2 linked regions of the Laspinema palackyanum D2c genome follow. Each later gene encodes a partner of the first gene's protein in a complex. Links are inferred from orthologs where the notes say so. Each region holds a gene or a part of one and is shown on either strand. Other genes may lie near its edges.

Evidence for each region.
Region 2: the proteins of pcrA (region 1) and uvrB are in contact, whole or in part, in a crystal structure (PDB 7EGT), measured with the Thermus thermophilus proteins. The link is inferred for Laspinema palackyanum D2c from one-to-one orthologs. Residues at the interface, in WP_096412145.1 of Thermus thermophilus: His654, Arg656, Phe657, Gln666, Asp668, Glu669, Lys680, Arg681, Leu682, Ser683, Lys685, Tyr686, Ala687; in WP_096411307.1 of Thermus thermophilus: Glu23, Leu25, Arg26, Asp27, Gly28, Glu29, Arg30, Phe31, Arg55, Glu326, Asp327, Phe328, Glu379, Ser382, Gln383, His398, Gly400, Arg401.

The regions. Positions count from the first base shown.
Region 1 is NZ_JAMXFD010000021.1:44,590-60,116, forward strand. What follows is about bases 4,612-7,628. They hold pcrA (DNA helicase PcrA), read left to right. Parts: upstream 4,612-4,961; coding sequence 4,962-7,295; downstream 7,296-7,628. Other genes in these bases: NG795_RS20605 (hypothetical protein), read right to left, coding at 4,612-4,710; NG795_RS20615 (hypothetical protein), read left to right, coding at 7,413-7,628. Outside these bases: NG795_RS20575 (tetratricopeptide repeat protein), read right to left, coding at 1-39; NG795_RS20580 (hypothetical protein), read right to left, coding at 254-646; NG795_RS20585 (DUF433 domain-containing protein), read left to right, coding at 1,022-1,336; NG795_RS20590 (YkvA family protein), read left to right, coding at 1,737-2,120; NG795_RS20595 (SIMPL domain-containing protein), read right to left, coding at 2,145-2,879; NG795_RS20600 (OmpA family protein), read right to left, coding at 3,012-4,184; more of NG795_RS20605, read right to left, coding at 4,168-4,611; more of NG795_RS20615, read left to right, coding at 7,629-7,853; NG795_RS20620 (WD40 repeat domain-containing protein), read left to right, coding at 7,942-8,958; NG795_RS20625 (FGGY-family carbohydrate kinase), read right to left, coding at 9,046-10,335; acs (acetate--CoA ligase), read left to right, coding at 10,504-12,471; NG795_RS20635 (2Fe-2S iron-sulfur cluster-binding protein), read left to right, coding at 12,854-13,174; NG795_RS20640 (DUF8621 family protein), read left to right, coding at 13,214-13,393; NG795_RS20645 (DUF3326 domain-containing protein), read left to right, coding at 13,655-14,719; NG795_RS20650 (CPBP family intramembrane glutamic endopeptidase), read left to right, coding at 14,801-15,406; purN (phosphoribosylglycinamide formyltransferase), read right to left, coding at 15,438-15,527. UniProt on the Escherichia coli protein: A helicase with DNA-dependent ATPase activity. Unwinds DNA duplexes with 3'-5' polarity. Translocates on single-stranded DNA with 3'-5' polarity. Initiates unwinding more efficiently from a nicked substrate than double-stranded DNA.
Region 2 is NZ_JAMXFD010000020.1:27,866-43,353, reverse strand. Bases 6,336-9,313 are described here. They hold uvrB (excinuclease ABC subunit UvrB), read right to left. Parts: upstream 8,841-9,313; coding sequence 6,831-8,840; downstream 6,336-6,830. Other genes in these bases: NG795_RS20100 (CsbD family protein), read left to right, coding at 9,198-9,313; NG795_RS20110 (hypothetical protein), read right to left, coding at 6,507-6,821; NG795_RS20115 (DUF2237 family protein), read right to left, coding at 6,336-6,412. Also shown: NG795_RS20135 (FecCD family ABC transporter permease), read right to left, coding at 1-704; NG795_RS20130 (ABC transporter substrate-binding protein), read right to left, coding at 701-1,699; NG795_RS20125 (TonB-dependent receptor domain-containing protein), read right to left, coding at 1,706-4,273; NG795_RS20120 (MFS transporter), read right to left, coding at 4,608-5,882; more of NG795_RS20115, read right to left, coding at 6,044-6,335; more of NG795_RS20100, read left to right, coding at 9,314-9,395; NG795_RS20095 (CsbD family protein), read left to right, coding at 9,630-9,812; NG795_RS20090 (hypothetical protein), read left to right, coding at 10,079-10,525; NG795_RS20085 (hypothetical protein), read left to right, coding at 10,596-11,111; NG795_RS20080 (hypothetical protein), read left to right, coding at 11,455-11,970; NG795_RS20075 (WD40 repeat domain-containing protein), read right to left, coding at 12,151-13,068; urtA (urea ABC transporter substrate-binding protein), read right to left, coding at 13,147-15,488. UniProt on the Escherichia coli protein: The UvrABC repair system catalyzes the recognition and processing of DNA lesions. A damage recognition complex composed of 2 UvrA and 2 UvrB subunits scans DNA for abnormalities.

The sequences.
Region 1 (15,527 bases):
TAAATATTCCAGAATTTCTAGCCAACTTCGCTTAGTCATTTTAATGGAGAGGCCAATTTTGGGTTTGTATGAGGATTTTTCTGATATATGCGGTCAATTTTACCCTGGGAGTTATCCTCCTGGGGCGATCGAATTTCAATTCGTTGCCCAGGAGTCAATGTAACGTAACGGCGGTTCGTCTCCCAATCCGGACCCATCCCAACGAATCCCTAAGACTCAGAGGAGATTGCCCTAAATTCCCCGAGGAATTGCCTTAATCACTGCCCAGGGGCGGCACTTCAATCGTCGCTTCTCCTGTGGCAATATCCAGCAAACTTTCTAAACTCATCTTATCCATCGACTTCGGATGCACGGGTTCGAGCACATCCATCAGCAACATCAACTGATCAATCGCCAGACGAGTAATCTTACCCCCCTCAATCCGATTAATCTGGGGCCCCGATATCCCCGGGACCAGTTCCGGATCGATATAGAGGTCCTTCCCTCGCTCTTTCAGCAACATCGACTCTTGGGTGGCAATGTACTGCCCCAGATCATGGACTGACGTCCAACCCCGATAATGTCTAAGCCACCGCAGGTATCGGCCTAAATGTAGCAATCCCACCTGAGTTAACCGGCGATTTTTCGTAAGCGTGTTTTGGGGCATATTAATTTAGCTGCGATCCGTTGTTTTTCTTGCAGACAACCAGTATGATGTTATCTTAACATAGCGAATTACTGATGAAGAATTAAAATTTATATTATTTCAGGTTCTTAATATGTTATTCTTTAACTTTAAAAAAATCCCTGACTTTGGGGGACCCACCCCATCTTTTTGACTTAAGGGGTCCCTCGGGGTTCCGTCGGGCGTCCAAACTCATATCTTCAAGTTCGTAGTAACGACTTCAGTCGTTTCTTCTATTCGTAGTCCGTTGAAAATTATACAACAAGTGTAATGGTGTGGGTGGGGGTGGTCCATCGCCCTTACATTTTATGTTAAAATAGCCCAAAAAAGCCGCAAACCTAAGCAATCCTTAAAATCATGGAAAAGGTAATTTCAGAACATATTGAAATCACTCCCGGCGTTTGTGGAGGTAAACCGCGAATTGCTGGACATCGGATTAAAGTGCAAGATATTGTAATTTGGTCGGAAGAAATGGGAATGTCTCCCGATGAAATCCTCTATCATTACCCCTCTATTACCTTATCAGATGTCTATGCCGCCTTAGCCTATTATCACGACAATCGAGAAGAAATCAGACACCAAATTAGAGAAGATGAAGCATTTGCCACAGAAATGGCATCCAAAACCCCGTCACTCCTTCAAGAAAAACTAAAGTCCCGAAGAAATGCCTAAAACCATCTGCTTTCATTGAGATGAAGTCAAAAATTTTTCTAACTTTTGGTGAGGACCAGAAACCGGGTTTCTTGCCTGAATTTATAGCAATTAGCCGAGAGTTTGTTCAGAAACCCGGTTTCTAACCTTTGCGGGGAACTAGAAACCAGGGGGATTGCTTCAATTTAGGGATTTCAACCGCTGATTGTTAATCGGGTTATTTTCCTATAAAAAAGTTCCGGCGCGATCGCTGGCGAGACGAAAACTGATGATATTTGAGGCAGAATAGCCGGTAATGGTAGGCGCTTCGCTGTCATTTGCTGGCGATCGCCTCCCTTTGTTGTACCTCTGGGAATAGGTAAACTAATCTCGGGAGGGCGATCGCAGATATAATACGAAGAACCCATCCAACCCTCAACCTATGCAGTCCTTAAAACAGTTTGCCCGTAAACTTAAAACCGAAACCTACGCCATTTATTTAGCCAGTAAAGACCCCCGAGTTCCCTGGTATGCTAGAGTGCTGGCTGCTGCGGTTGTCGCCTATCTTTTTAGTCCCATTGACTTGATTCCTGATGCCATTCCAATTCTGGGTTATTTAGATGATTTAATTTTGGTCCCCCTGGGAATTTGGATTGTGCTAAAAATGATTCCCCCCCAGGTGATTGCTGAATGTCGAGAACAGGCAGAAGCAGCTAACCAGCAGGGAGTTCCTACAAATTGGGTAGCTGCTACAATTATTGTTCTCCTCTGGATATTTTTGGGAATGTTAGTCTTCCACTGGATTGGTAGCCTTTTAACCTCGTAAAGAAGGAAGCTATGCTATTATATTTTAATAGCTAATGTCCAAAGTGACAGAAGCAGAAACCTCCCGATCGCCTCCAATAACTGGGGTGGAAAAATCGGCTGCCCCTTCCATGCGTGAGAACATCGGTTGTGGATAGGGCATGGCGGAATTAACTTGAATTTTGACAATTTCTCGCCGAGTGAGATTGAGTTCAGATAAGATGGTATCCGCTTGGGTAAGGGCGTCTTGGGTGGCGGCGCGAATTGCTTGCTGGCGGGCGGTTTCCATTACTGCATCGGCAGCGGTGAAAGTCACCCCATCAATGCGAGTTGCACCGGCATTGACTGCTTCATCCAACAAAGTTCCGGCGCGATCGGTGGGGAGACGAAAGCTGACGATATTTGAGGCAGCATAGCCCGTAATTGTAGGTGCTGCGTTGTCATTACTGCGATATACCGGGTTGAGTTGTATGCCGGTGGTTTGGAGTTTCTCCACATTGCGCGATCGCAACAGTTCCACCAAAGCTTGCGATCGCCTTGCTACCTCTTGTTGTACCTCTTGGGCGGTTTTTCCCTGCACTTCCACCCCTAACCTCACCTCGGTTAAAGAGGTGGGAATGCTGACAGTTCCCTGTCCCGTGACGGTGAGGTTGCGAGAGGGTTGTTCCTGGGCAGAAGCTACATCCATATTAGGGGTAATCCCAAACATCCCCAAGGCGAGGGCAACAGCGGCGATCGGACTGAAAACGTTGAGTTGGGTTGGCATGAATCGATTGATCATGATAGGCGTTCCGGTTAGACTTCTTGATAAGAACAGTCTGACACTTTTGCGATGAGTGCGATCGCCCGGTTACAGTTTTGGAAACTCATTTTTGTTTAAAACCCTCCTACTGGGGATTAAATCCCCTAAATTTTAACGTAAACCGGCATTGGTCTGAGCATAATTCAAATTATTTTGATATTCTCCCACCTTTTGTTGAGCGGTTGCATAATTGGCGTTATTTTCTGGAACGACTTGCAGGAATGCGATCGCCTCTTGCCATTGCTTGGCGACTTGTAACCACTGTTCGGGAGTTTTAGCAGTTTGGGTGAGGGTTGCTGCACTGGTTGCCTTCTTCATTGCTTCCCCAAAGGAGTCGGAATTGGGCGGAATTTCCACAGTCCGAGTTTCAGTTTGAATGGTAAATTCAACCCGCCGATTTTTTTCTCGTCCTTGGGGATTATCAGAACCATCGGGATTGGTATTCGGGGCGATCGGTTTACTTTTTCCTAACCCTTGAGTTTGGATGCGGGTTGGTTCTGCTTGAAAATTATTGACAAAATAATATTTCACTGCCGCTGCTCGTTTTTGCGACAAGTCTATATTATACTCGTCGGTTCCTTTGCTGTCTGTATGTCCATTAATCAAGACCCGGGCATCCTTAAAATGGGTCAGCACTTGATTAACTTTTTCCAAGGTGGGTTTAGCTGCCGCCCGAACGGCATATTTATCAAATTCAAATAAAATATTGTCGGAGAGATTAAATTTAATCCCTTCTATGGTGGTTTCCGCATTTAATTCGGTGAGGGTTTGTTCCACCTCCGTTGGCGTCGGTAACACCGTTTCCACCATAATTCGAGTTGAATCCGTCGGGTCTTGTTCCGCAGGACCTACAGGCGGTTTCGGTGGCGGTTCTACTTGGACTGAGGTCGCCGGGGGAAGAGTTTCTGTTGTTGTTGAACTCGGTTGTGGTGCTGTTTCTACAGAAGTAGAACTCGGAGGGGTTGCCGTTTCTACAGAAGTAGAACTCGAAATGGTTGTCGATTCTACGGAAGTAGAACTCGAAGGCGTTGCCGATTCTTCGGTTTGAGTTTCACTGACAATGGATGGATCAACGGTGGTGGTTGTGGTGGTAGGTGATTCCAGGTCAAATGTGCTGGGAGGAACCTGTTCAATGGGTTCTATTTCTAATTGGGTGACGGGAACTGGAACGATTTCAAATGTGGTAACTTTCGGTAAGTTTTGAAAGCGATTTTGGCAAGCGGTGCCAATCAACAGCAAGCTAGAGGCGATCGCCAGTTGTAGCCGTTTAATTTCTAGGTGCATTTTGCCCCTCCCGAGGAACTCTAACGTTTTTTATTTCTAATGTTATGAGCCTTGTGCGAGAATAGCCTCTTTGTGTTTCGTAATAAGTTACTGTTTTGAGTCCGATATAAGCAGCTTCGGGGGATAATCGACCAATAAACACAAATTTGCCGTTAAGAGTCGTACCCGGTTGAATTTGAATGAGTGGATTATCTGGAGGGATGGCTAGACGATATGTATTTCCTTCGTCATCATAGAGAATAATATTCTCTTTTTTTGTATCAATATTGATAACTTCCCGGCGACCATTAGTGATGGATACCGTCGCGATGGTGCTATCTTCAGCTAGGGTAATTTCTGTCAAGCGCATTACCAATTCGCTTGCATTCACTTGTAAATCATAACTTTCGCTCAGGATGCGGGGACGGCGAGGGGATTGAGTGGTTGCGGGTGCGCCTCCGGGGAGTTTTTGTGCCAAGGGGTTAGAATCACACCCCACACAGACCAAGGAGAGGAAGGCGATCGCGGCGAACAGGCGAAGGTTCATAGATGCGCGGTTTTTAAGATTAATTGATTATTGTACTTGATATGAGTGAATAGGTTAATTAATGAATATTAAAGATTTATTAAGTTATGGGGTCTTGCACTTCAAAACAGAAAATTAGAAGGATAAATGCCCAAACCCTTAGAATGGGTGACTCTCTTGCCTCTATTCGTTCCAAAGGTCCCCAAATTTGGTAAAATTGAAGGGCAGATCTAACCTAGACTCAGCCCTTACCGCTTTTGCTTCGTTCAACCATGACCTCAACCCTTGACTTTCTGGCCCATCTGAACCCGAACCAACGTCGCGCTGCGGAACATTTCTGTGGCCCCTTGTTAGTCGTTGCTGGGGCGGGTTCGGGCAAAACTCGGGCGCTGACTTATCGAATTGCTAATTTAATTCGCAGTAATCAAGTCCATCCGGACGATATCCTGGCGGTCACTTTTACGAATAAGGCGGCCCGGGAAATGAAGGAACGAATTGAGAAGATTTTTGCCGATAGTTTGGCGGAACAAAAGTATGATAAGCCGTTTTCTGCCTTAGAACCCGCCGAACAAACTCAGGTGCGATCGCAGGTTTGGAGAAATAGTATTAAACCCCTGTGGATTGGCACGTTTCATTCCCTTTGTTCCCGAATTTTGCGCTACGATATTGAAAAATTCAAAGATGAAAATGGTCGCCAATGGAACCGCAAGTTCTCTATCCTAGATGAGTCAGATGTTCAAACGGCCATTAAGGATATTGTCCTCAAGCAGATGAATTTGGATAGCAAAAAATTTGAGCCTCGCAAAATTCGGTATGAAATTAGTGGGGCGAAAAATAAGGGTTGGTCGGCGCGGGATTTAGAGGCGAATGACCCGACCAATTACCGCAATCGCAAGGTGGCGGAGATTTATAGTCGGTATCAGGATACTTTGGCGGCGAATAATGCCCTAGATTTTGATGATTTGATTCGGATTCCTGTGGAACTGTTCCGGCAGGATGCTCAAGTTTTGGATTATTGGCATCGCAAGTTTCATCATATTTTGGTGGATGAATATCAAGATACCAACCGCACTCAATATGATTTTATTCGGATGTTGGTGACGAATGGAAAAGCGGCGAAGTCATTTGATAAATGGGAGAATCGGTCGGTTTTTGTGGTGGGGGATGTAGACCAATCGATTTATTCCTTTCGGATGGCGGATTATACCATTTTGTTGGAGTTTCAGGAAGATTTTGGGGATGGGTTAGAGGATGACGAGACCCAAACTTTGGTGAAGTTGGAGGAGAACTATCGATCGCGAGAAAATATCCTCGAAGTTGCGAATAAGCTGATTGAGAATAATACAGAACGCATTGAGAAGGTATTGCGTCCGACTCGGGGGGAAGGGGAATCGATTATCTGTTATCGAACCGAAAATGATTTAGATGAAGCACAATATGTAGTGAATCAAATTCGGATGTTGCAAAATCAGCATCCGGAGTTAGATTGGGGTTCGTTTGCGATTTTGTATCGGACCAATGCTCAATCGCGATCGTTTGAGGATGTGTTAGTTAAATTGAATGTGCCCTATCGAGTGGTGGGCGGTTTGAAGTTTTACGATCGCAAAGAAGTCAAGGATGCCGTCGCCTATTTACGCGCCGTTGCTAACCCCTCGGATTCGATTAGTTTGCGCCGGATTATTAATACGCCGAAACGCAGTATTGGCAAAACTACTTTAGAACGTCTCGATGAGGCAGCAAAACAGTTAGGCGTCCCCCTGTGGGAAATTCTCAGTGATGAGACTTCGGTAAAAACCCTGGCAGGGCGATCGGTGAAACAAGTGCTACAATTCTCTGAATTGATATCCCGATGGCAGGCGCAAGTGGAAACTTTACCGGCGATCGATATCCTCAAAGGGATGATGGAAGAATCCGGTTATATGGAATTCCTGAAACTGGAAAACACCGATGAAGCGTTGAACCGGATGGCGAACATTGAACAGTTGTATAGCGCGACGATGCAATATGCCGAAGAAAACGAAGATAATTCTTTAACAGGATTTCTCTCTAGTGCCTCCCTTGCTTCGGAGTTAGATAATTTAGAAGAAGGGGAACAAGCGGTATCTTTATTAACCATTCATTCTGCCAAAGGGTTGGAATTTCCCGTGGTCTTTTTGGTGGGAATGGAAGAGGGATTATTCCCGAATTTCCGCAGTATTAATGACCCGCGCAGTTTGGAAGAAGAACGGCGACTCTGTTATGTCGGGATTACTCGCGCCCAGGAACGACTATTTTTAACTCATGCCTTAGAACGGCGCTTGTGGGGGTCTTATGAACGCGCTCAACCCTCGCGATTTCTAGCAGAATTACCCCGGGATTTACTGCAAGGAAATTCAGTACCCAAAGAACGAACTCGCCGCAGTTCTGGGGCGGCAAAAACGCCCAAGGGGGCATCGGCAATGGTGGATTGGCAGGTGGGGGATATGGTGGTTCATGATACGTTTGGTCCTGGGGAAGTGTCTCACGTTTTCGGTTCTGCTACTAAGATGTCGTTAGCGGTTAAATTTATGCGAGGAGGGCAAAAAATTATCGACCCGCAAACGGCACCGATGCAAAAAATAAATTAATTCCCGGAACTAAAAATCCGGGAAAGCGTCTGGAAACGGCCTGGATTGTAGACCGTGGAAGCGTGACTCAAACAACAGACCCTAATTGCGATCGCACAGATTAAACAGATTAAACAGATGGAAAGAGGACTGATGTGGTTACCCTTGCTGGCCCTATTTATAGGACTCGCTTGGGCGGGATGGAACGAATATCAAAAGGTAGAAGCTTATCGGATTTGGGCGCAGGGGTTCGATCGCACCAAGTATGATATTTATGCGGTATTGGGAGAGAAGGGCGACTCCCTGACTTGGGGAAAACCCACCCGCAAAGGTCCGGTGAATCAACAAACCTTTTCCTTAAAAGAGGTACAGTCATTACAGTTGCTTGTCAATCAGCAACCCGTGGCGGTTGATTCTGTGCCGGAAAATCTCAAAGCTAAAACGATCGCTTTAGAATTTGTGTTTCCATCCCCCAAAAATTCAGTGCAGATTCCCTTTACCGAAGTAGCGATCGCCGTGGAATGGACAAAGTATTTACAACAACAGTGGCAAAAGTGGCAGGAGGGGACGGTGGATTAAGTCAACTCTTTCCTCAAAACTCCGTGAATCTAAACTCTAAAATAGTGTTAGATCCTAGGTGAACACTTAATTTTCTAATGAAGCCAATATGACCTTAAAACCATCGTCCTGGAAAAAATTTAGTGCTTTAGTCGTAGCTGGAATCGCAACCCTCGGGGCGATCGACCTGCATTTTCTAACCAGTGTCCCCCCAGTATTGGCACAGCAGCGTAGCGCAAACTCCCAACTGTTAAGAACCATTGGCGATCGCGCGTTCCCGATTTTTGCCGTTGCCTATAGTCCCATTGCCCCAGTTGTCGTCAGTGGCAGCAATGAAGATACCATCAAATTTTGGAATGCCGACACCGGAGAACTGAATTATACTGCTGCGGTTCATTTAGATGACGTGAGGGCCTTGGATATCTCTCCCAACGGTCAAATCCTAGCCAGTGGTAGCGATGACAACACCGCCAACCTGTGGAACATGGAAACAGGACAGTTGATTTATACTCTTTATGGTCATACAAAAGGGGTAAAAACCGTGGCATTTAGTCCCGATGGCCGGACTCTCGCCACCGGCAGTTGGGATAACACGGTTAAACTCTGGAACGTCGAGAATGGGCAAATCATTCGCACGTTGAGTGCCCATGAGGACGGAGTGGAGGCGGTTGCCTTCAGTCCCAATGGTGCAACCCTGGCATCCGGGGGACTGGATAACAATGTCAAACTCTGGAACCTGAATACTGGAGAGTTAATTACTACAATTCCCGCCCATGATGATTGGGTGAGTTCCGTTGCATTTACCCCCGATGGACAAACCCTTGTTACGGGCAGTTATGATAATACTGTCAAGGTTTGGGATGTGAATCGCGGCCAATTGTTGCGGACCCTAACTGGTCACTCCTTCCCGGTGTATCAGATTGCAATTACCCCCGATGGGCGCACGGTTGCCTCCGTTAGTGACGATCGCACCGTCCGACTCTGGGATATCGCCAGTGGCAGATTAGTGGAAACCCTTACGGGACATGAGAAATCCATCTTTTCTGTTTCAATGGGACCCGAGGGCAGACGATTCGCGACTGGGGGGAATGACAATACGATTAATATCTGGGAATTAGGTCGGTAATTGACGACAAATCGAGGTTGTTGTAGGGGCGCAATGCTTGCGCCCCGAGTAAAGGGCGCAAGCATTGCGCCCCTACAAAACAGGGCTTTATCCCCGGTCCTGCATTCGGGCCAATAATGCGGCACCATAGGCCGCTTCGGTGTGAGTTGGGGTCATTACGGGAACATTCAGCCGACGTTGACGAATGGCAGTCCAGATGGGGTTTTTGGCCCCGCCACCAGCGGTGTAAACTCGCTTGATTCTGGTGGCCCCAAATTCTTGTAACAGTTCATATCCCCGCGCTTCAATCCGGGCCATGCTTTCTAATAATCCATGCAAAAATTCCACATCAGAGTTAGGACGGGGTTCTAATCGTGGGGGGAGTTCGGGATTATTTAACGGAAACCGTTCCCCGGGTTTGAGGAGGGGATAATATTTCAGAGGACTTTCGAGGTTTGGGTCAATGCTTTCGCTGAATTCTGTCAGTTGCCGATCACTGAAAAACTGACGCAGAACCGCCCCTCCAGTATTCGATGCACCCCCCGTCAGCCATAAATTGCCGAGACGATGACTATAAATCCCGTAGCGCGCATCATCGACGCGATCGCGACTTAACAGCTTGAGCACCACGGTTGAACCCAGGGACGTTACTGCTTCTCCTGGTTCCCGGGCACCGGAGGCTAAAAATGCGGCAATACTGTCTGTAGTTCCGGCGCAAATTACGCAATCCGCAGGCAATCCAAAGCGATCGCCTATTTCTGCCGTGACTGGGGCGATTGGGGTTCCCGGTTTGACCACATGAGGCAAATAGGGAATGAACTTGGTAAACAGTTGCGGCAAGGCCAGTCGCAACCATTCGGGATAAAATAAATGCTCAGGGTCATATCCCAATTTCAGGGCATTGTGATAGTCGCTGATGCCCATTTGGCCGTGAAGTTGAAAACTCAGCCAATCTGCTTGATGCAGGAAGAACAGCCCGGTAGTCGCCACCCGATGAAGGGCATCGGGATACAATTTGGGATGACGGGCATACCATAACAGCTTTGCCAAACTGGAAGTCGCGCCAATTGCCGGATGATTCGGTGGGGCAATTTCCCGTAATGTCTCCATCACCGTGATTCCCCGGGCATCATTGTAGAGAATTGGTTCCGCCACGGGAGTGCCACTGCGATCGCACAGCAACACCGTAGAGGATGTCCCATCAATGGCGATCGCACCGATGGACTGCCTTACCGTAATCGGGATTTGGTCCAGTAACGCAAATAATCCCTCCTGCCACAGTTCCGGAGTTTGTCGGTCCAGGGGAAACTCCGCCTGTGCCTGAATCCCTGCATGGTCATCGATCGCCACTGCACGAGCACCCGAAGTCCCGAAGTCTATGCCGAGATAGAGGGTCATAGGAATACCCCTTAACGCTTACCATCCTCTAGTTTAGGGGATGTTGTTGGTCGTTTGTTGTTTGGGGTTGGGTTTCGGTGAGTCCCCGCTTAAAAAATCTCAAGGTTTGAAGTGGCCTTCTGGATCAAAAATAATTAAGGAAGCGCAAACCTAGAGACTGTAACAACAATGTCCCAACCCACCATTGAATCGATTCTTAACGAAAAACGGCAGTTTCCGCCATCAGCGGAATTCTCCAAAAATGCTCGAATCAAGAGTTTAGAAGAGTATCAGGCGCTTTATGACCAAGCTGCCGCCAATCCGGAACAGTTCTGGGAACAGCTTGCGGAGAAAGAACTGCACTGGTTTAAAAAATGGGATAAAGTCCTCGACTGGCAACCCCCCAATGCCAAATGGTTTGTCGGGGGTCAGATGAATATTTCCTACAACTGCCTCGATCGCCACCTCACCACCCACCGCAAAAATAAAGCGGCCCTGATTTGGGAAGGAGAACCGGGAGACTCCCGCACCCTCACCTACGCCCAATTGCACCGAGAAGTCTGCCAAATGGCCAACGTCATCAAAGACATGGGGGTGAAAAAAGGCGATCGCGTCGGTATCTATATGCCAATGATTCCCGAAGCAGCAGTCGCCATGCTGGCCTGTGCGCGGATTGGGGCCGCCCATACGGTGATTTTTGGCGGATTTAGCGCCGAATCCCTCAAGGACCGCCTGGTGGATGCCCAAGCTAAACTGGTGATTACTGCCGATGGCGGGTGGCGCAAAGAATCTATTGTCGCCCTGAAAGAGCAAGTGGATAAATCCCTAGAACTAGGGGCCAACAGTGTTGAAAACGTTCTGGTGGTCAAACGCACTGGACAAGAAATTGCCATGACACCGGACCGCGATTATTGGTGGCATGAACTGCAATCCACCGCCTCCGCCAACTGTCCGGCAGAACCAATGGACAGCGAAGACTTACTCTTTATCCTGTACACTTCCGGAACCACCGGCAAACCCAAAGGCGTTGTCCATACCACTGCCGGGTACAACCTTTATACCCATGTCACCCTGCAATGGACGTTTGACCTGCAAGAAACCGACGTCTATTGGTGTACTGCTGATGTGGGTTGGATTACCGGCCATAGTTACATCGTCTATGGACCCTTGTCCAATGGTGCAACTACCGTCATGTATGAAGGTGCCCCGCGACCCTCAAACCCCGGTTGTTTCTGGGATGTCATCGAAAAATATGGCGTCACCATCTTCTACACGGCACCCACGGCGATTCGGTCCTTTATTAAAATGGGGGACCAACATCCCAACGCCCGGGATTTGTCCTCTCTAAGATTATTGGGAACCGTCGGGGAACCGATTAACCCAGAAGCCTGGATTTGGTATTCTCATGTGATTGGCGGCGATCGCTGTCCAATTGTCGATACCTGGTGGCAAACCGAAACCGGCGGATTTATGATTACCCCCCTACCCGGTGCGATCGCCACCAAACCCGGTTCTGCCACTCGTCCGTTTCCCGGTATCTTGGCCGAAATTGTAGACCTAGACGGCAGTCCCGTCCCCGCCAACGAAGGGGGATATCTAGTAATCAAGCACCCTTGGCCAGGAATGATGCGAACCGTCTACGGAGACCCGGACCGCTTCCGGCGCACCTATTGGGAACATATCGCCCCCAAAGACGGCAATTACCTCTACTTTGCGGGAGATGGCGCACGTTGCGACGAAGATGGCTATTTCTGGGTGATGGGTCGCGTGGATGACGTGATTAATGTTTCTGGACACCGTTTAGGGACAATGGAAATTGAGTCCGCCTTGGTGTCTCATGAGTCCGTCGCCGAAGCAGCGGTGGTGGGTAAACCGGATGAAGTACGCGGCGAGGCGATCGTTGCCTTCTTGTCCTTAGAAAATGGATATGAACCCAGTCCGGAACTGGAAAAAGCCCTCAAACAGCACGTTGTCAATGAAATTGGGGCATTAGCGCGACCCACGGAAATCCGATTTACCGAGGATTTACCCAAAACGCGATCGGGCAAAATCATGCGCCGCATCCTCCGCAATCTCGCCGCTGGGGAAGAAATTGCCGGGGATACCTCAACCCTACAAGACCGCAGTGTACTAGACAAACTCAGAAGCGGAGGCTAAATCCAGTCCCCTCCCCTTGGCAAGGGGAGGGCTAGGGTGGGGTCCTCCATTTCTGGGAAGAAAACAAGAATTAATTCCTTCTCCAGTCCCCTCCCCTTGGCAAGGGGAGGGTTAGGGTGGGGTTCCCCATGTCCCCGAAGAAAACAAGAATTAATTCTTTCTCTAGTCAGGGTTTCAGCCCTAGAAATTCTGGGTTTCTCATCAACGAATGGACCCCACCCAACCCTCCCCTTGCCAAGGGGAGGGCTCCGCAGACCCCACCCAACCCTCCCCTTGCCAAGGGGAGGGCTATTATTCTTGAGGCTAGTAAAACACCTCAATCGGTGATAAGCTCAGAAATTGGGCAAAATCGCACTGCAAGTCATTTCCTGGAACTGAGACGATGGGCAAAACTTATACCGTTGAAATTATCCACCAAGGCACTTCCCACAAGATTGAAGTGCCAGAAGATAAACAGATTCTTCGCGCTGCTTATGATGCGGGAATTTTAGATCTACCCAGTTCCTGCAATGCGGGAGTCTGTACCACCTGTGCGGCGAAAATTATCGGCGAAGGGACGGTGGATCAATCCGATGGCATGGGTGTGGGTACAGATATGCAGGCGCAGGGATATGTCCTCTTATGTGTTGCTTATCCGCGATCGGACCTCAAAATTGAGACTGAAAAAGAAGATGAAGTCTATGAAGCTCAATTCGGTCACTAATCACTATTCTGACCATAAATTACAAGGGAATTCTTAACCATGACAACTCATTTTATCTCGGCTGAAATCGACTTACAAGCCTCTCCGGTTGAATTACAACAAGCCATTGAAACCGAACTGGAAAAGCGCGGAGAACCCCTGCGGTGGGCGGTGACTTCGGTGGATGAAGAAACTCAAAAAGTTGCAGTAGAAGCGGTGGTGACGGTAGAGGAGGGATGAAGGATGAGGGATGAGGGGGTGAGTTGCAACAACCGGCGGGGGATCAATCCCCCGCCTCATAACTCAAGTCGGTTAAAAACCGACTAAAAACCCCACGGAATAAAGACTTGCAGTCGTCTTTAGACGACTTTAGCTATGAGGCGGGGGATTAATCCCCCGCCGGAGTTGAGAATAGTGCAAGAGGTCAATAATACAAACATCTCCCCCATCTCCCCCATCCTCCCCATCTCCCCTATCCTCCCCATCCTCCCCATTCCTATGATGATCCAACGTGCTTATACTGTTATGCTAATCGTCCCTACGGGAGTAGGGGCGGCAATTGGCGGGTATGCGGGAGATGCGTTGCCAGTGGCGAGGGCGATCGCCCAAGTTTGCGATCGCCTGATTACTCACCCCAATGTCCTCAATGGTGCACAATTATATTGGCCGATTTCTAATGCGTTCTATGTGGAAGGATATGCCCTCGACTGCTTTGCTAAGGGCGATTGGGGATTGCAACCTGTCCATCAAAATCGCATCGGTTTAATTCTCGACTGTGCGATCGAACCGGAACTGAGAACTCGTCAATTACAAGCTGCCGATGCCACTAGAGCAACTTTAGGCTTAAATCTAACTGAATATGTCATCACCGATGCACCATTAAACGTCGAATTGCGGACCTCGGCTGCTGGTGCAAGTTGGGGAACCATTGGGAATCCCGATACCTTACTCAGGGCCGCTGAACGGTTAATTAAGGACGCCAAAGCGGAGGCAGTCGCCGTGGTTGCCCGATTTCCCGATGATATGGAAAGCGAAGCCCTCCACAACTATCGCCACGGGACCGGCGTCGATCCCCTCGCTGGTGCAGAAGCGGTGATCAGTCATCTAATTGTTCGTACCTTCAAAATTCCCTGTGCTCACGCCCCCGCCTTGTTACCCCTTCCCCTCGACCCGGATATCTCTCCCCGTTCCGCTGCCGAAGAAATTGGCTATACTTTCTTACCCTGTGTTCTGGCTGGGTTGAGTCGCGCTCCCCAATTTATTAGCACAAAAACCCCCCATTGTCAACCCTCGGATATTTGGGTTGAACAAGTCGATGCCCTCGTCATACCGGCTACAGCAGCCGGAGGCAGTGCTGTGTTAAGTTTAAGTCACCAATCTGCCCAAATTATTGCCGTCCGAGAGAATCAAACTCAGATGCAAGTCCCCCCAGCAAGTCTGGGAGTACCTGCCATCGAGGTTAATTCTTACTTAGAGGCCCTGGGGTGGTTAGTGGCGCATCGGGGAGGAATTGCCCCAACTGCCCTAAGTCCAAGTCTCTCGTCTCTCCAATGCCTTGCGGATTAACGGCGATCGCCCAGTCCGAAGTTGCATGGGAAGGTGAGGCACTGGGGGTCAATCTATCTACATCGTAAACCGAGAACAGCCGTGACAGAACAGATTCCGAACGATCCACAACTGGAAACCTTTAGCCGCACTCAAATTCTCATGGGGATGGGAGTAACGGCGATCGTCTTGTTTGGGATAGCCAAACTCTGGCTATACTTTGGGAATGTCACGAGACTGGGTTGGGATTGGGATGGAGTGGCGATCGCCGGTGGGGTGGGGTTAGGACTTGCCATCAGCGCCACCAGTTCCCTGGTTTATCGCTTGTGGCCGGGATATCGACGCTGTGCGGACTTCTATCTACAAATTGTTTTAGAACCCCTTGTCTGGCCGGATTTAGTCTGGTTGGGACTCTTGCCGGGACTGAGTGAGGAACTGTTATTTCGCGGGGTGATGCTTCCGGCAGTCGGATTAAATGCCGTGGGGTTAATCCTCTCCAGTTTATGCTTTGGCGTCTTGCACCTGAGTGGACTGCAACAATGGCCCTACATGGTTTGGGCAACGGTAGTCGGACTCATTTTAGGCGGCAGTGCGCTGGTAACCGGGAATTTGTTTGTTCCCATCACAGCGCACATTGTGACCAATTTGATTTCCAGTGTGTTGTGGAAACTTGGTAAACCTGGCAACGAAGGGCGATCGCTGGATTAATCACAGCCTGAAAACCCGCCTTTACCGGCCTTTAGCGGCCCGATCGCCGATGAATGCCAGCGGCAGCAACAGCGATCGCCAGGGGATAAATGCGATGTTCCTGGACCTGAATTCGAGCGTG
Region 2 (15,488 bases), on another replicon or contig:
CCTTCCGCCATTTCGTCCCCCAATTGCAGGATATTCAGGGGACGGGCGCAGATTAGGGCGAGGGGAATGCCGATGATGGCCCAGGGGAGGAGAATCTCGACCTCATCCCAAGTGCGACCGGAAAGGCTACCCAATAAGTATAAAAATAATAAGCTAACGGTACTACTAGACCCTAGACTAATCAAGGCAATGGTGACCGCGTTTAATAAGGCGGTCATGGCTGCACCAATTAAGACCAGCCGCACCGGGTCTGAGGTGCGTTTGGAGGAGAACAAGACGATCGCACCCCCCAATAAGCCGCCGATTAAAGCGAGTAAGGGGTAGGTAGACAGGGCCAGGGGTAGATGTAAGACAACCACTGCGGCCATGACGGATGCTGCGCCCGATTGGACTCCCAACAATTCTGGCCCTGCGAGGACATTGCGGAGGGCGTTCTGGAGGAGGACTCCGGCTAAGGCTAAAAGTGCGCCGGTGAGACTGCCGAGAATTAGGCGCGGCAAGCGTACTTCCCAGAAGACGAGACGGGGAATCGGTTTGCCGTTGGTGCTGAATGCAATCTCCCAGATTTGGGATAAGTTGAGGGCGGGTTTTCCCAGTTGTAGGGAAAGCAGGGCGAGGGCTAAAAGGGCGAGACTGAGTGCGGTGACTGCTATCCAGAATCGCGAAGGGTTCAGGACGGGAGGACTCGGGTAAGGCGCACTCATGGTAAGGGTTCCGGAAAAACGTCAGGATACATGGTCGTCACGATTTCATCGACTAACTGACCCAGCGATCGCGTGCCGCTCGTAAACCCGCCAATTTTGTCTTCATCCAAAGCATATACTTGATCCCGCTTGACAGCGGTGAGCGTTTGCCAGAGACGATGGGTTTTTAACCCCGAAATTAAATCCGGGGCGCGGGAACTGTTGATAATGAATATAAAATCTGGGTCAATGGAGAGAATTTCCTCCACGGAGTAAGTTGCCCAACTAATGGCGCTGGGAGAGCGATCGCCTAGCTCCCAGGGATAGGGAGTGAGTTCTGCCAGGGTAGAACCCACGAGGGATTCTACCGTGGCGACATGAAAGGCACTTGGGGTCCCTCGCATCACCATCACGCTTTTATTTCGCGGGGATTTGGCTTTGTATGCCTTAAATTTATCCAAAAAGTGCCAAGCAACGGCTTCTGCTTTTTCTGACTCCCCCAAGAGTTTTCCCACGGTTTTGAGATTGGCGATCGCATCTTGATAACTGCCGATTTCGACCAGATACAACGGGGTAATCGCTTCTAGGGTTTGGCGCTGAGTGGATAGCTGCGCCTGATGTCCGATGGTTAAGTCGGGTTCTAGGGCGAGTAACTGTTCTAAGTTGGGTTCCCCTCGACCACTAATTTTGCCAAAGCTTTGGGCGCGATCGCCAAAGTACAGTTCACTGGTGGCAAACGTGGTGAGAACTCCATACATCCCCACAGGTTCGCGCTCTAGTTCCGCCAAAATATCGATACAGCTTAAATGTAAGCAGACGAGGCGACTGGGGGATTCTTTGACCTGCACCGCTGTTCCGGTGGCATCGGTGAGAGTCTGAATCCTCCCTGTAGTTACAGTTGAGGCGATGCCTACTCTATTCTCAATGGAATTGTCAGGGACAAAATTGCCCCGACAAGCCATTAAAACGGTGATTAATAACCCCGAATAAAGTACCTTAGCGATCGCATCCCTCATCTGTACTTAAAACCTCAATGAGTACCCGATTTTTAATGTTCGGCCTGTTCCTGCTGCATTAAAGACTTCATTAAAGCCCCCCAAAACTTGAGATTGCACGGGGAAATACTGCGCATTGAGTAAATTCTCCACCCCAAATTCTAAACGGCCTGCCCCTAATTGAATGCTACCCACATAATCCACCAGGAAATAGGCATCAATTTCGTTGTCATCCACTTCATCATCAAAGGCGCGTCCCCGTTGACCTGAATAGAGGAATTGCAAACGATTGGACCAATTTTCTGTGGTTTGATGAGCCAGGTAAGCCGTTGCTTTAATTGGAGAAATTCGGAAACTCGAAATGGCTAAATAATCCCCAGAATCTTCCGCATCGCTTTCTCCCTCAGTCCAGCTTAGAGTTCCCCCTAATGTAAAATTAGCCCCGGGCTGCCAATCTGCTGTTGCTTCTACGCCGTAAATCCGTTCCGGTGCACGGACGAGTTGGGAAATCCCATCCACAAAGGTATAGTCTTCCCCTAAATCTGAGGTATTGTAAAATCCAGCGAGAGAAACTTGGATTTCGGGCCAAAGTCCACGCACCCCGATTTCATAGTTATTGACCTTAACCGGATCAGTAATGTCCAGGTCATTATCAACACTGGTAAACTCTTCCGGAGGATTGCGAAGAACGCCCCCAAAAGAGGGAATGGAAAAGCCTTGAGCAAAATTAGCAAATAGCGCGAATTCTGGGGTTAAATTGACGGTCGAGCCCACATTAAATACGGTGTCGTTAAAGTCGCGATCGCCCCCTTCGATGGGGTCTCCAAAAAATGTGGTGTAATCATCCACACTCAGGCCAATTCGTTCATGACGGACCCCTCCAGTGAGTCTCAACCACTCCGTTGCATCCCAGTTCCCTTGAGCAAATAAGCCGAGTTGGTTGACATTATACCGGGGAACAAAAGTCCGGTTACCGATTTTTCTAAACACACCCCGCTCGTCAAAAGCTACGGGGTCAAATTCCTCAAACGGCGCTTGGTTTTCCTCGTTGACATAATCCACACCCCACAGCAGACGAGCGCTTCCCGATGAAGTGAGGGGGGTTTCCACTTGGAGTTGTCCCCCCCATTTGTCTCCTTGAGCACGCTGACGGGCAATGTTATCAAAAAATCCACCGCGAAAGTCCGCAGCCCCGACAATTGAGGTATATTCTCGGTAGTAGGTTTGAGCTTGTAATTGACTGCCGAGAATATCGTCATGGTTATAGCGCAAACTGACGATAAAATTTTCGTCTCCGGCATCGTCGGTTCCCTCAAAATTGCCGTTCACTCTTAGGGGACGGGCTTTTTGCTGACCTTCTAAGTCTCGAACAATCGGGTCAGAAATAAAGTTCGTGTCTTGTCGTCCGACAAAATAGCTGCCGGTGAGTTGCAGGCGTTGGGTATCGGTGATATCTAATCCCAATTTACCCAAAGCGCTATATTCTCGGGCATCAATGACGCCACCGCCACTGGTTTCAGGAATGCGATCGCCTCTACCATCAAAAATTCCCGCACTATCTTCGCGCACGACGGATACACTATAGTCAATAATTCCCTCTTTTTGCGAGAGTCCGAAATATTGCCGGTTACCGATACTATCGGAGAACTCGGTCAAAGAACCCGTGAAACTAATTCCGGTATCAATGCTAAACGCATCTTGAGTCGGGCGTCGGGTAATGATATTAATCGATCCCCCAGTTGCCTGACTTCCATAAATCGCCGTCGGTCCGCGCACCACTTCAACGCGCTCAATGGTATTGGGATCAACGGCGCGCAGTTCCCGATCCAGTCCGTAATTGGAGGTTTGGGGAATGCCATCGATTAAAATGGCAACGTTTCTTCCCCGTAAGGTTTGGATGACGGATCTGGGGGTACTGCCACTCGTCGGCGGTCCCAAACCCGGGACGGTTTTTGCCAAAACTTCCCGCAAGTCGGTAGAAATCGTGGTCTGTTCCTCGATATCTTGGCGATCGACCACGGTAACCGATCGCGGCACTTTGATTAACCGTTCGGCAGTTCGGGTGGCGGTAACAATAATTTCTATGATATCCAGTTCCTGATCCGCTTGAGTCTCTGGTGTGGTAGGCGTTTCAGGCTCCGGAACCACCTCCGGGTCACTATCCGGGAAAGGTTCCTCTTCGGCAACATCCGTCGAGGTGATCACCTCAAAGGTGAGGGGGTTGGTCGGGTCCATCGCCTGTACCGTTGGCATCGTGCTAGTTCCGGTGACGGTGAGGCGAACGCTGTTGGAATCTAACATCGTGACGGCGATTGACTGGATGCCCTCGGCCGGATTGTCTTGGCGAAATGAACTCCCCTGAGTCAATCGCAGTTGAGCATTCGTAATGTCAACAATCGTGGTCTCACCAAAACTAGAGGTGAAGACCTGGGGAACGCGATCGCCGGTTGTTTCTAAGACAATTTGTAACCCAGTGGGGGTAGATTCCACTCGCACTCCGGTTACTTCTACGACTTGGGCGAGCACTGGAGCAGCCAGTACCAGGGCAGTTGTACCCGATAGCAAGACTCCAGGTAATAACGATTCAACTCTCAATTTCCTCTCCTTAGACCCCATCTATACAATAAAAGTTTTTGCAATTCATTCCAGTTATTGATATTAATTTGCATTAGTGGAGTCAATCTATCCTAAGTGGTCTGCTACTGTCAAGGGGTAATTGCAAACATTTTTTGGTAAAAAGAGGAAATGGGGCCGGGTTATTTCAACGAAAACCCTCCCTGAGTCGGGATTGAATGGAAGTTTTGCTTGATTTATCAGGAGTTCCTAACCCTGGACTCTGAAGAATTCAGGGCTTCCCAGGGCTGGTGTTATTTCTCAATAATGAATCTTTTGTTAAAAATTCTTAGCAAATAGTTAAGAATTCTTTCAACTAGATTTTGCTTTTTTCTATCTGGCGCACCAGGGGCCAACGGTATCCCAGAATTCCCACCAGAATCAAAACCAGGGAGGCGATCGCATATAACAACGCCATCCCGGAACCGGGACCTGTACCGAAGATGCTCCCAAACCAAGGTGTTAATGCCCCCCCAGGTTGCATGGCGGGTTCAAAGAAGCCGTCGGCTAAGGGACCCGCAATTGCTGTTGCCACAGTTGAAACCACTCCTAGCCCGAAAGATTGAGCGGCAAACACCCGTCCCTGGACTTCTGGGGGGATTTTTTCCAGCCAAATTGCGGTACTGGAACTGGTTAACAGGGGAAAATTCAGAGAGGAGGACAACTGCATCGGGATCCAAATTGACAGGGATTGACCGAGGGCAAATAGGGTTTTACTGATACCCACGGCGATCGCAGACCCTAAAAATCCCTGAATCCGGTGTTTGGGTCCACCCCACCAACTCAACGCAATTGCCCCAATAATTCCGGCAATTCCCGCCGCTGCACTCACCATCCCCAGCACTTCGGCATTCCCATCGGTGCGGGCTAAAATAGTAGACCGATGCATCACTGCGCCGAAATCGTGAGCGAACCAAAACAGCAACTCTAATCCGAAAAATCCGAATAAGGATGCCCGGGCCATAATATAACGACAGCCAAACGTGAGTTCATGCCAAAGTTTTGGCTGTTCAGAAGTCACCTCACTTCGGGGGGGTTGAGGGATTTTGACCAAAAGCACCGTACTCACCCCGACGGCAAAGGTCAATAAGTCAATAGCGGCAATTCCCGCCAATCCGGTGATGGGGTACAGGGCACCGGCAAAGGCGGGGGCTAAAATACTCGGCCCGTAATGCAGCATGGATTTCATGCTGCTGACCCGGACATAGTGCTGTTTCGGGACCATCAAACTCACTGACGCAGAATAGGCTAATTGTTGGATTTCCCCGAAAATGCCATTGATGCCATTAATCAGGAACAGATGCCAGAGTTGCAGTTGACCGACTGCTGCTAACAGCAAAATTGCCAAGGTGGACAGTGCGGCAATGGAATCGCCTACAATGATCGCCACTTTGCGATCGCTGCGATCGATCAGAGCCCCGGCAAATAAGGCGACGGCTAAACTCGGCAGTTGGGTAAACACCGTCACCAACCCTAGGGCCGTGGCTGATCCGGTCACTTCCCAGGTCCAGACAATCAAGGCAAAATTGGTCATTCGACTTCCAAAGGTGGAGACCAACTGACCCAGCCAAACGGTAATAAAAGTACGCATGGGGATCCAGGGTAACAGAATAGGTAAGGGATGAATCGAGGCAGTTTTTTCGGCTGCCTGTATGTATGCCTGAGTCGTCGCCGTCCCTGCCGATCCGAACTCAGCGTAATTCAGCGAGAATTTGGGCTGTATTAGCCGCTGCGTTCGGGTCGGTTATTAATCTATTCTTCTATCGCATATTGTTTGAGTTCCTCTTCCGAGACATACTCTAAAGCGGATATGTGAGTGGCAGACAGGACAACGGGGGGTGCGACTCCGGCATCGAGGGCTTCTTTCCAGCGAGAGGCGCACAAACACCACCGATCGCCTGGTTTTAAGCCGGGAAAATTAAACAAGGGAACCGGGGAGGTCAAATCATTTCCCCGCTGTTTGCTGAAGGTGAGAAACTCTTCGGTGACTTGTGCACAAACGACATGAGCACCGTAGTCTCCGCCTCCGGTGTTACATTTTCCATCTCGATAATATCCCGTCATGGGGGAGGTGCAGCAATTTTCCAGTTTTCCCCCTAGTACATTGGTTGCTTCTGTCACGACTGCCTATTCTCCAGTTGATTTGCATTGCTTCCTAGAATAGCCGGATTAACTTACTCTTGGCAAGGGTTCCGGTTATTCCACTTTGGAAAGTTTACAAGTCTTTCAGGGATTCTTGATAGATACTGTGCAGTAAATTTTCTAGTTTCTCTTCGGGACAGCATTCAATGATGGCTTCATAAACGTCCCATAATTTAGCGGCGGTTTCTCCCAGGGTGGGACTCATTTCCCAGACATCTTGTACCCACTCTCTGGGGGGTTCTTCATCAAAAATTAGCCGTTCTAATAATTGTTTGGCTTCAGTTCTCGTAATTGCCATCGGTTCGAGGGATAAACAACAGGGGATGATAATTTTACCATAGTTTAGGGTGGCGGGATAAGATGGCGGATGGAGTTGTTCACCCGCCAAAGGGTTGATTTAGGAATGACCCACGAGTTTATCCCGCAGTTTCTTGATGCGATCGCGCAATTTGGCTGCCTCCTCAAATTCCAGCTTTTTGGCTGCCTCTTTCATCTGGAGTTCCAGTTTAGAAATGGCTTCTGGAATGTCTTCTAAGGGCAATTCTTGAAGGGCGAGGGTCAGGGAATCCACCCCCTCGGCTTCCGCAGCATTTAAGCGGCGCGAAACGTCTAAAAAGGCCAAAATGGCATTACTGGATTTCTTGATAATGGTTGTGGGGGTAATGCCATGCATCTGATTGTAGGCGGTCTGAATTCCGCGTCGGCGATCGGTTTCTTCGATCGCCAAGGTCATGCTGTTGGTCATGTTATCGGCATAAATGATAGCTTGTCCCCGGATATGACGGGCGGCGCGTCCGATGGTTTGGACGAGGGACCGATGCGATCGCAGAAATCCTTCTTTATCCCCATCTAAAATTGCCACGAGAGACACCTCCGGCAAGTCTAACCCCTCCCGTAACAAGTTGACCCCAATCAACACATCAAATTCCCCTTCCCGCAAGTCCTGGAGAATCTCAATCCGTTGGATGGAATTAATATCCGAGTGCAGATAACGCACCCGAATTCCTCGGTCCTGGAAATACTCCGTGAGGTCTTCCGCCATGCGTTTGGTTAAGGTGGTGATTAGGACTCGTTCATTGCGTTTCACTCGGTCTTTAATCTCACCTAACAAATCATCCACTTGACCCTCCGTGGGACGGACAAAGATTTCGGGGTCTACAACTCCCGTGGGTCGAATAATCTGTTCGATGACTTCCCCGGCAGATTGTTCGATTTCCCAGTCCCCAGGGGTGGCAGAGACGAAGATACATTGATTCATCTTGTCCCAAAATTCCTCGGCTTTTAAAGGTCGGTTGTCCGCAGCAGAGGGGAGGCGAAATCCATGTTCGATTAAGACCAGTTTTCGGGCGCGATCGCCATTGTACATTCCCCGAATTTGCGGGACGGTGACGTGAGATTCATCCACCACCAATAACCAATCTTTGGGGAAATAATCTAGTAAACATTCCGGGGGGTCTCCCGCTTCTCGTCCGGCCATGTGACGGGAATAGTTTTCCACGCCGTTGCAATATCCCACTTCTCGCAGCAGTTCCAGGTCGTAGCGAGTGCGTTGTTCTATCCGTTGTGCTTCGACTAATTTGCCCGCTTTTTCTAGTTCCTGGAGGCGGTCTTCGAGTTCCAGTTCGATCGCCTGACAAGCTGCTTCTAGGCGGTCATCGGGGGTGACAAAGTGACGTGCTGGATAGATACTTAATGTATCGAGACTGGCGAGAATCCCCCCGGTGACGGGATCGATGTAGCGAATGGCCTCGATTTCGTCCCCGAAGAACTCGACGCGAACAATTCGGTCTTCATAAGCGGGTCCGATTTCTAGGACATCCCCTTTGACTCGGAAGCGTCCTCGACCCATTTCTACGTCATTGCGATGATATTGGATACCGGCGAGGTCGCGCAAGAGTTGCCGGGGTTCGAGTTCTTGTCCGACTTGTAAGGGAATGGCGGCGTTGAGGTATTCTGAGGGCATTCCTAACCCGTAAATGCAGCTAATCGAGGCGACGACGATCACATCCCGGCGTTCAAACAGCGATCGCGTGGCCGAATGCCGCAGCATATCGATTTCCTCGTTAATGGCGGAGGTTTTTTCGATATAGGTATCGGTGACGGCGATATACGCTTCGGGTTGATAGTAGTCGTAATAGCTGATAAAGTATTCGACGGCATTATGGGGAAAAAATTGCCGCAATTCGTTACAAAGTTGGGCGGCGAGGGTTTTATTATGGGCGAGAACGAGGGTGGGTTTCCCCACTTGTGCGATCGTCGAGGCAATGGTAAAGGTTTTCCCAGTTCCGGTGGCACCTAAGAGGGTTTGATAGGGTTTTTCCCCTTGGATACCTTGGACCAGTTTGGCGATCGCTTGGGGTTGGTCCCCTGTCGGTTGATAGGGCGCTTCAAGACGAAAGGGTTGCATAGTCGGATGGAGGATGAGTTCTTTCCTATTGTAGAGCGTTGTTGAGGGAAATATCGACTCAAAATAGGAATCCCTGTTGATGCTTTAGAACGGGTGCAGGACTTGCACCCCGTTGGAAATGTCCTCCGCCCCAATGGGTAGGTCCCATTCAGGAACGATACCGCTTTCTGGATCGAGGGGATGGGTGAGACTGCTTCTCTTCTTCCCTTATTTTTTAGTTTTTTTTAAAGAAAGATATGTCGGAGGATAGATGGCATTTTGGGGATGGGATTGCTAGTATGAATTTAAGGCTAAATATTTAAGTCTATGACCCCAATAAGTTAGCCCCTAAAATAAAGATAAAAGGGAGAAATTAAGATGAGTATTGAAAATCGCATGAAAGCCACAGCTAAGAATATCGAAGGAAAAGCCCAAGAAGCCTTGGGTGATTTGACGGGAGACCCCAAGCAAAAAATGGTGGGTAAAGCCAAGCAAATCCAAGCCAATATTGAGCATGGGGCGGAAAATTTAAAAGAAGAACTGGATGTCAAGAGAACTCAAATAGAAGAGTTGTAAGTCCGTTAGCTGAAGAGGGGCAGAGTATTAATACTCTGCCTCTTTTTTATTTGATAAAAGCTGATAACCCCCAAATTAGCTAAAATGGAATAGTAATCTGCTAATATATCAGCGATCCCCGCTTAGAAGTCTTCAGGAGTAGGGCGAGAATATATCCATTGATAGATGCTTTTCCTTCGTTATCCTTGCTAATCTCAATACAGATAAAACGCAGTCAAAAAGACGGAGAATAATATGAGCGCTGAAGATAGAGTTAATGCAACGATGAAGAATGTCGAAGGGAAAGCGCAAGAAGCGTTAGGAAACGTGACCGGCGATCCCAAGGATCAGGCTGAGGGCAAAATGAAGCAAACTGAGGCCGAAGCCAAACACGCCAAAGAAGACATCAAAGATAACATCAAAAAAGCGATCGACTAGAGCTTAATCTTTGAAGAGAGGGAAGGGCGGGGAGCATCCCTGTCCTTCCCTCAACTCTGAACCCTTTTGCGTGAGGGTGAAGGGAAGCTTCCGATGCGCCCTGTTTAAAAGGAGTAATCGGAAGAGTCATCAATCTTTTGTTTAAAGGTTTGTTGACAGGGGTCAGTCCAGAAATTTTACAAGAAATCTATCAATTCACCTTTAAATCAACTGGCATCCCTTGACAACGGATTTGATATTACTATAAAATTTGGAGGAAAATTCAGGTGAGTGTGTTTAAGCGAGTTCAGAAAGGGTTGACTGCTTTGGTCTTGGTATTAGTCCTGAGCTTTGTCACCGCTTGTAGTGTGGGAACCCCAACGGCGCAGCAACCGAACCGCCTCTCCCCATCGGTGACGAGTCCGCACAATTATTCGCAACTCGAACGCGGTAATACTCAAACTGGGGAGAATTTTGGCAACTGGGTGGTCCGAAATGCCAAAGGGCTGGTTCAAGATGCTTATGTGCGAGATAATGATAAGTTAGGCGTGGTGATTACGCCGGAAGTTCGACCGAATGAAGTGCGAGAGTTAGCCCGATCGCTGGCTCAAGGCTTTCATCACAATTTCCCCAATCGGAATTTAAAAGTCTTGGTCTATGCACCGGATAAACAACTGATTCTGACGGCGGATTATGATGTGCAGTCCCAGCAGATTCAGTATAAAGCGGGATAGAGGTTGAGTCAAATCGCAACAGTTTTGACGAGCTATCTTATCTATCGATGGAATAAATTAGGAGAATGATATGGCGACGAGTGATGAATATAAACGGGAAATTATGGGCGATTTGGCAAGAGGCGATCGCGAGATGATGCCGAATGCTCCCCAAACCGAGGATTATCACAGTTTTGATGATTTTGCCCAGCGCTCGACTCGGGAAGAGCGTCAGCGCTTATTTGGCGAGTCTCTGCAACACGATCGCATTCCTCCGGCCCAGATGGAACCGGAACTGCGAAAAGCGATCGCCCAAATTAAGCCCGATGAACGGGATGATGTGGCGCAGGAGTTCTTTAAAGAACTGAAAAAACGCGGACTCAGCGATCGCGATTTAGAAAAACAACTCTCTCTTTCGACTCATCATGCCAAGAAAATGTCGGCCGATGATGTTTCTAAATTAGCCGCATTTGCCTATCACGCTCATCCTGATATTTTCCGGGATGTTTTAGCGGATAAACCCTGGATGATGAAGTTTTTGAGTAATCCGTTAGTCGCGGCGATTATGGGAATTGCTGCTGCCAAATGGCTGAGTAATCGCAAGTAAGGCGAGCATTTGGCGGATTGAATAAATTGGGGGCCAAGGGGCGATGCGTTGCGATCGCCCCTTGGCCCTTTTGTCGGATCCCCCCCTGCCGAATCGGCAAGAATCCGAGGATGACCGAGGAACACCTATCCTCGCTTATCATCCCGATAAGATTTTTTTGGAGGCTTTTACAAAAATTTACAGTAATGTAGAGTGCGATCAACTCGTCTGTAGATCCTTCAACCCGTATAATTAAGGCTTAAGTTAGAACCCTAAAAAAGATCTGACAGCGAAAGCTAGTATCCGACTCATAACATAAGGCCCCCTATCGCCATCGATGAGGTAGAAACTTACCGATTCAACCGTGCTAAAACAGGGCGGAAACGAGACGGATTTTCAGGAGCAAAGGAAAACTAACCGAGTGTTTTTGGAGGAGAATCCCGAGATGGCGGATAGCGCGATCGCTGATGAGACTGAGACAACCAACCCAGAAAACGAACCCCAAGATAGTATGAAGAAAATACAAGATAAATTACCTGAAAAAGCCACCCCGGAAGGCATTCAGCTCTATCGTCAAGGGGGTTTACCCGGAAACCGCCCCATCGGACTGAGCAACTTTGAGATTTCTGACAGTATCAACCTGTCCGGCAATCGTCCCGTTGAGGCCAGTAATTTTATCGTAGCCGATACCTTAAACTCCTCGGGGATTCGTCCAATTGGGGCGAGTATGATTCACGTCGCCCACTCCATGCAGGTGTCTGGAAATCGTCCGATTACAGAAAGCACCATCCTCATGAACTGCGATCATCTCATGGGAAACCGGCCCATTTGCTCCAATGAAGGGGATGACACCGATGGAATGATGGGTTTCCTCGATTAACCTCCAAGGGGGAATCAGGGCATAACTATTGATCGATTCTATAGCAATTTTCACATTGATGAGGTCCGTCTATTCGATCGCCCCTAGCCCTCCTTAAAAAAGGGGGGGGGACCGGGAAAGTCCCCCTTTGTAAGGGGGATTTAGGGGGATCCTTCATGGACTTCACCACTAAGAGAAAGGCTATACCTGCCACAGGGCGATCGTCTGGTCCCAACTCCCCGAAACCAGCACTCGCCCATCGGGACTAAAGGCCAGCGATCGCACGGCATCGGAATGTCCCACCAGGGAGGCAATTTGTTCTCCCGTTTTCCCATTCCACAGGGCCAAAGTTTTATCCCAACTCCCGGAAGCGAGTCTCTCTCCATCGGGATGAAACCTCACCGCATTCACCCCATCGGAATGTCCCACCAGGGAGGTGATTTGCTTTCCCTTCTGGTAATTCCACAGGGCCACGGTTTTATCCCAACTGCTAGAGGCCAAAACCTGTCCATCGGGACTAAATGCGACCTCCGTCACCCCCGCAGAATGCCCCGTGAGGGTCCGTAATTTTTCCCCAGTCTGTAAATTCCACAGGGCAATCTGACTATCGGTACTGCCTCCAGCTAAAATTTTGCCATCAGGACTAATCGCCAGGGACTGAATCTCCCCAAGTTTCTCCCCATTCAAGGTAACCGTCCATTCATTTCTACCTGTCGCCATATTCCAGCCTTTCAGACGGAGATCGCCACTGGTACTCACCAGAGTTTTGCCATCGGGGGCCATTGCCAGGGCTAAAACAGGTTCCTGATGACCGCCAAACCATCGCCCCAACTGGCGAATCGGCTTAAACTTACCCAAATCCCAAACCTGAATCTTTTTATCCGTCCCACAACTGACTAAACTTTGACCATCTGGGGAAAAACTCACCCCCAGAACCGATCCAGAATGTCCGGAAAGGGTATGGAGTTTTTGACCCGACTTCAGATCCCACAGGGCGATCGTCTGGTCTAAACTGCTGCTGGCGAGGGTTTTCCCATCCGGGGAGACTGCCACCGAACTCACCCGGTCTAAGTGGCCCGAGAGGGTTTCAACCCATTGCCATATCTTATGTTCAGGCATTATAATTTTTGGAATCTTAGTGGTTTTGCTGATTATTGTACCGGCAATCGGATAAACTGCCGACAATCAATCTCAACCTTAAGCAGCGCGATTCATCTTAACCTTCTGCAGTGCTGTATTCACCACCAAGGGTAGGGTAATCTCAAAGACCGACCCTCGCCCCAGTTCGCTTTCCACGGCGATCGCCCCTCCCATCATCTCGCAAAATGTTTTCACCAACGCTAAACCCAATCCCGTCCCGCCATACTTGCGCGTGGTCGAATCATCCCCCTGGACAAAGGGTTGAAACAGTTGGGCGATTTGTTCAGCACTCATGCCAATTCCCGTATCCCGGACGTGAAAGACAATCCAGGGCGTTTCCCTCGGGGGCAAAGGAGTAGAATTTAGGGTGACCTGTTCCCCGGGATTCTCTTGCGGATTTTTAATCCTCACCTCTAAAATAATCTTGCCATTTTCTGTAAATTTAGCTGCATTACTCAGCAGGTTTAAGAGGATTTGCCGGACTTTGGTGATATCTGCCGTCATCATCCCCATCTTTTCAGGATAATCTACTCGGATAACATTGCCATTACTCAGCAACAACGGTTCAACGGTAGTGACCACCTCATGAATCAACTGGGGGACATCGAAGGTATCCAGACACAAGTCCATTTTGCCCGCTTCAATTTTAGAAATATCTAAAATATCACTGACGATATTCAAGAGATTTTTGCCCGCAATGTTAATTTTTTGGAGGTCGCTAATTAACTGTTCATCGGCGAGAATCTCCTCCACCTCTTCTTGCAGCAGTTCGCTATAACCCACGATCGCATTCAGTGGCGTTCGCAATTCGTGGCTCATATTGGCTAAAAAGGTGCTTTTCGCTCGACTGGCTGCTTGTGCGGCATAAACCGCTGCCTCTAATTCTAAACTGTGTTCTTCCACCTGGCGAGAACGCACTTCTAACCCTTTGAGTAAACAGTTTACCTGTTGTGCCATTGTATTCAGGGTGGAAGAGAGTACCCCAATTTCATCTCCAGAAACCAGAGGCGATCGCGCGCTTAAATCCCCAGAAGCTAATCGTTGCGCGGTTTTAGTCACTCCATTTAAGGCCCGAGTAATTCGGGAAATCACAAAAAAGGCTACACCCATTGAGACAATGCTCAACAGCAGCAGCATTAGTAATAAATATTGACTCCGTTGCGCTGCCGCCATCACTGCATAGCCCCATTCCAACATTTCCTCCGGGGGTGTAGACATTTGCTCAACCCGCTGAATTAAGGCGGCGATATTCCTCTCAATTTCCGTTGCAGTCCGCCACTCCAGAACCAAAGCAACCCAGGCGATCGCCACTAAAGTGCTAAATAAGCTCATCAGTTTGGCATTAATTCCCCAGCGGAATCCCCGTTGAGAGAGACCTGCGGCCCAAGGATAGCGGGATAAAAAGGGGTCAGGGGCGACTGCCTCTTGAGAGTTCCAAATTTCCCCGATCGCCCCATCGGGCTTGATTTGTCCAATGCGGACGGTGTTCCACAGATGCTGGGTTTTGCCATCCAGTTTGACTAACCCTTTTGGGGTGACCAATTCTATATTTTTGGCCGCTGCCTTCACCTTCAATACTTGGGTAGACTGGGCTTTTTCCACGGCTTTTTTCCATAAATAGACCCCCAGATACCCCGAGGCGATCGGGTCGGAGGTAACGCGATCGCTGCCATATTTGGCTTTATAGGCCCTCACGAATTTCTGGTTTTCCAGAGTATCGATGCTTTGAAAGTAATTCCACGCCACCAGATGTCCGGCGATCGCCGAAGGTCCTATTTCCCGAACCTCCGCCTCGGCAACACTCACGGACATCACCAGCAATTCATCCGGGGTCAACCCCGCTTGATTTAACTCTCGGAAAAAGGCCACATTGGTATCGCCATTGAGGGTATTAAGCACCGCATCCGGTTGTACCGAAAGAATATGGGCGATCGCCGTACTCACCTCCTGGGAACCCAAGGGAATGTATTCTTCCCCCGCTAAAACCGCATCTTGGGCTACTAACTGCGCTTTAATAATTTGATTCGCACTCCGGGGGAAAATATAATCTGACCCGAGTAAATAAATGTGGCGAAAGCCCCGATCCAATAAATATTGCACCGCCGGAACGATTTGTTGATTAGGTGCTGCACCCGTATAGAAAATATTGGGAGACTGTTCTAATCCTTCATATTGCACCGGATAGAATAACAATCCATTTAATTCCTCCAAAATCGGGAGTACCGCTTTGCGTGAGGCAGAGGTCCAGCAGCCAAAAATGACCTCAACTTGCTCCTGAGTGAGTAATTGTTTGGCTTTGTCTGCAAAGGTTTTTAAATTGCTTTCCCCATCGGCAATCACCGCTTCTAAGGGGCGGCCCAGTACCCCACCTGCCGCATTAATTTCTTCAATTGCTAACA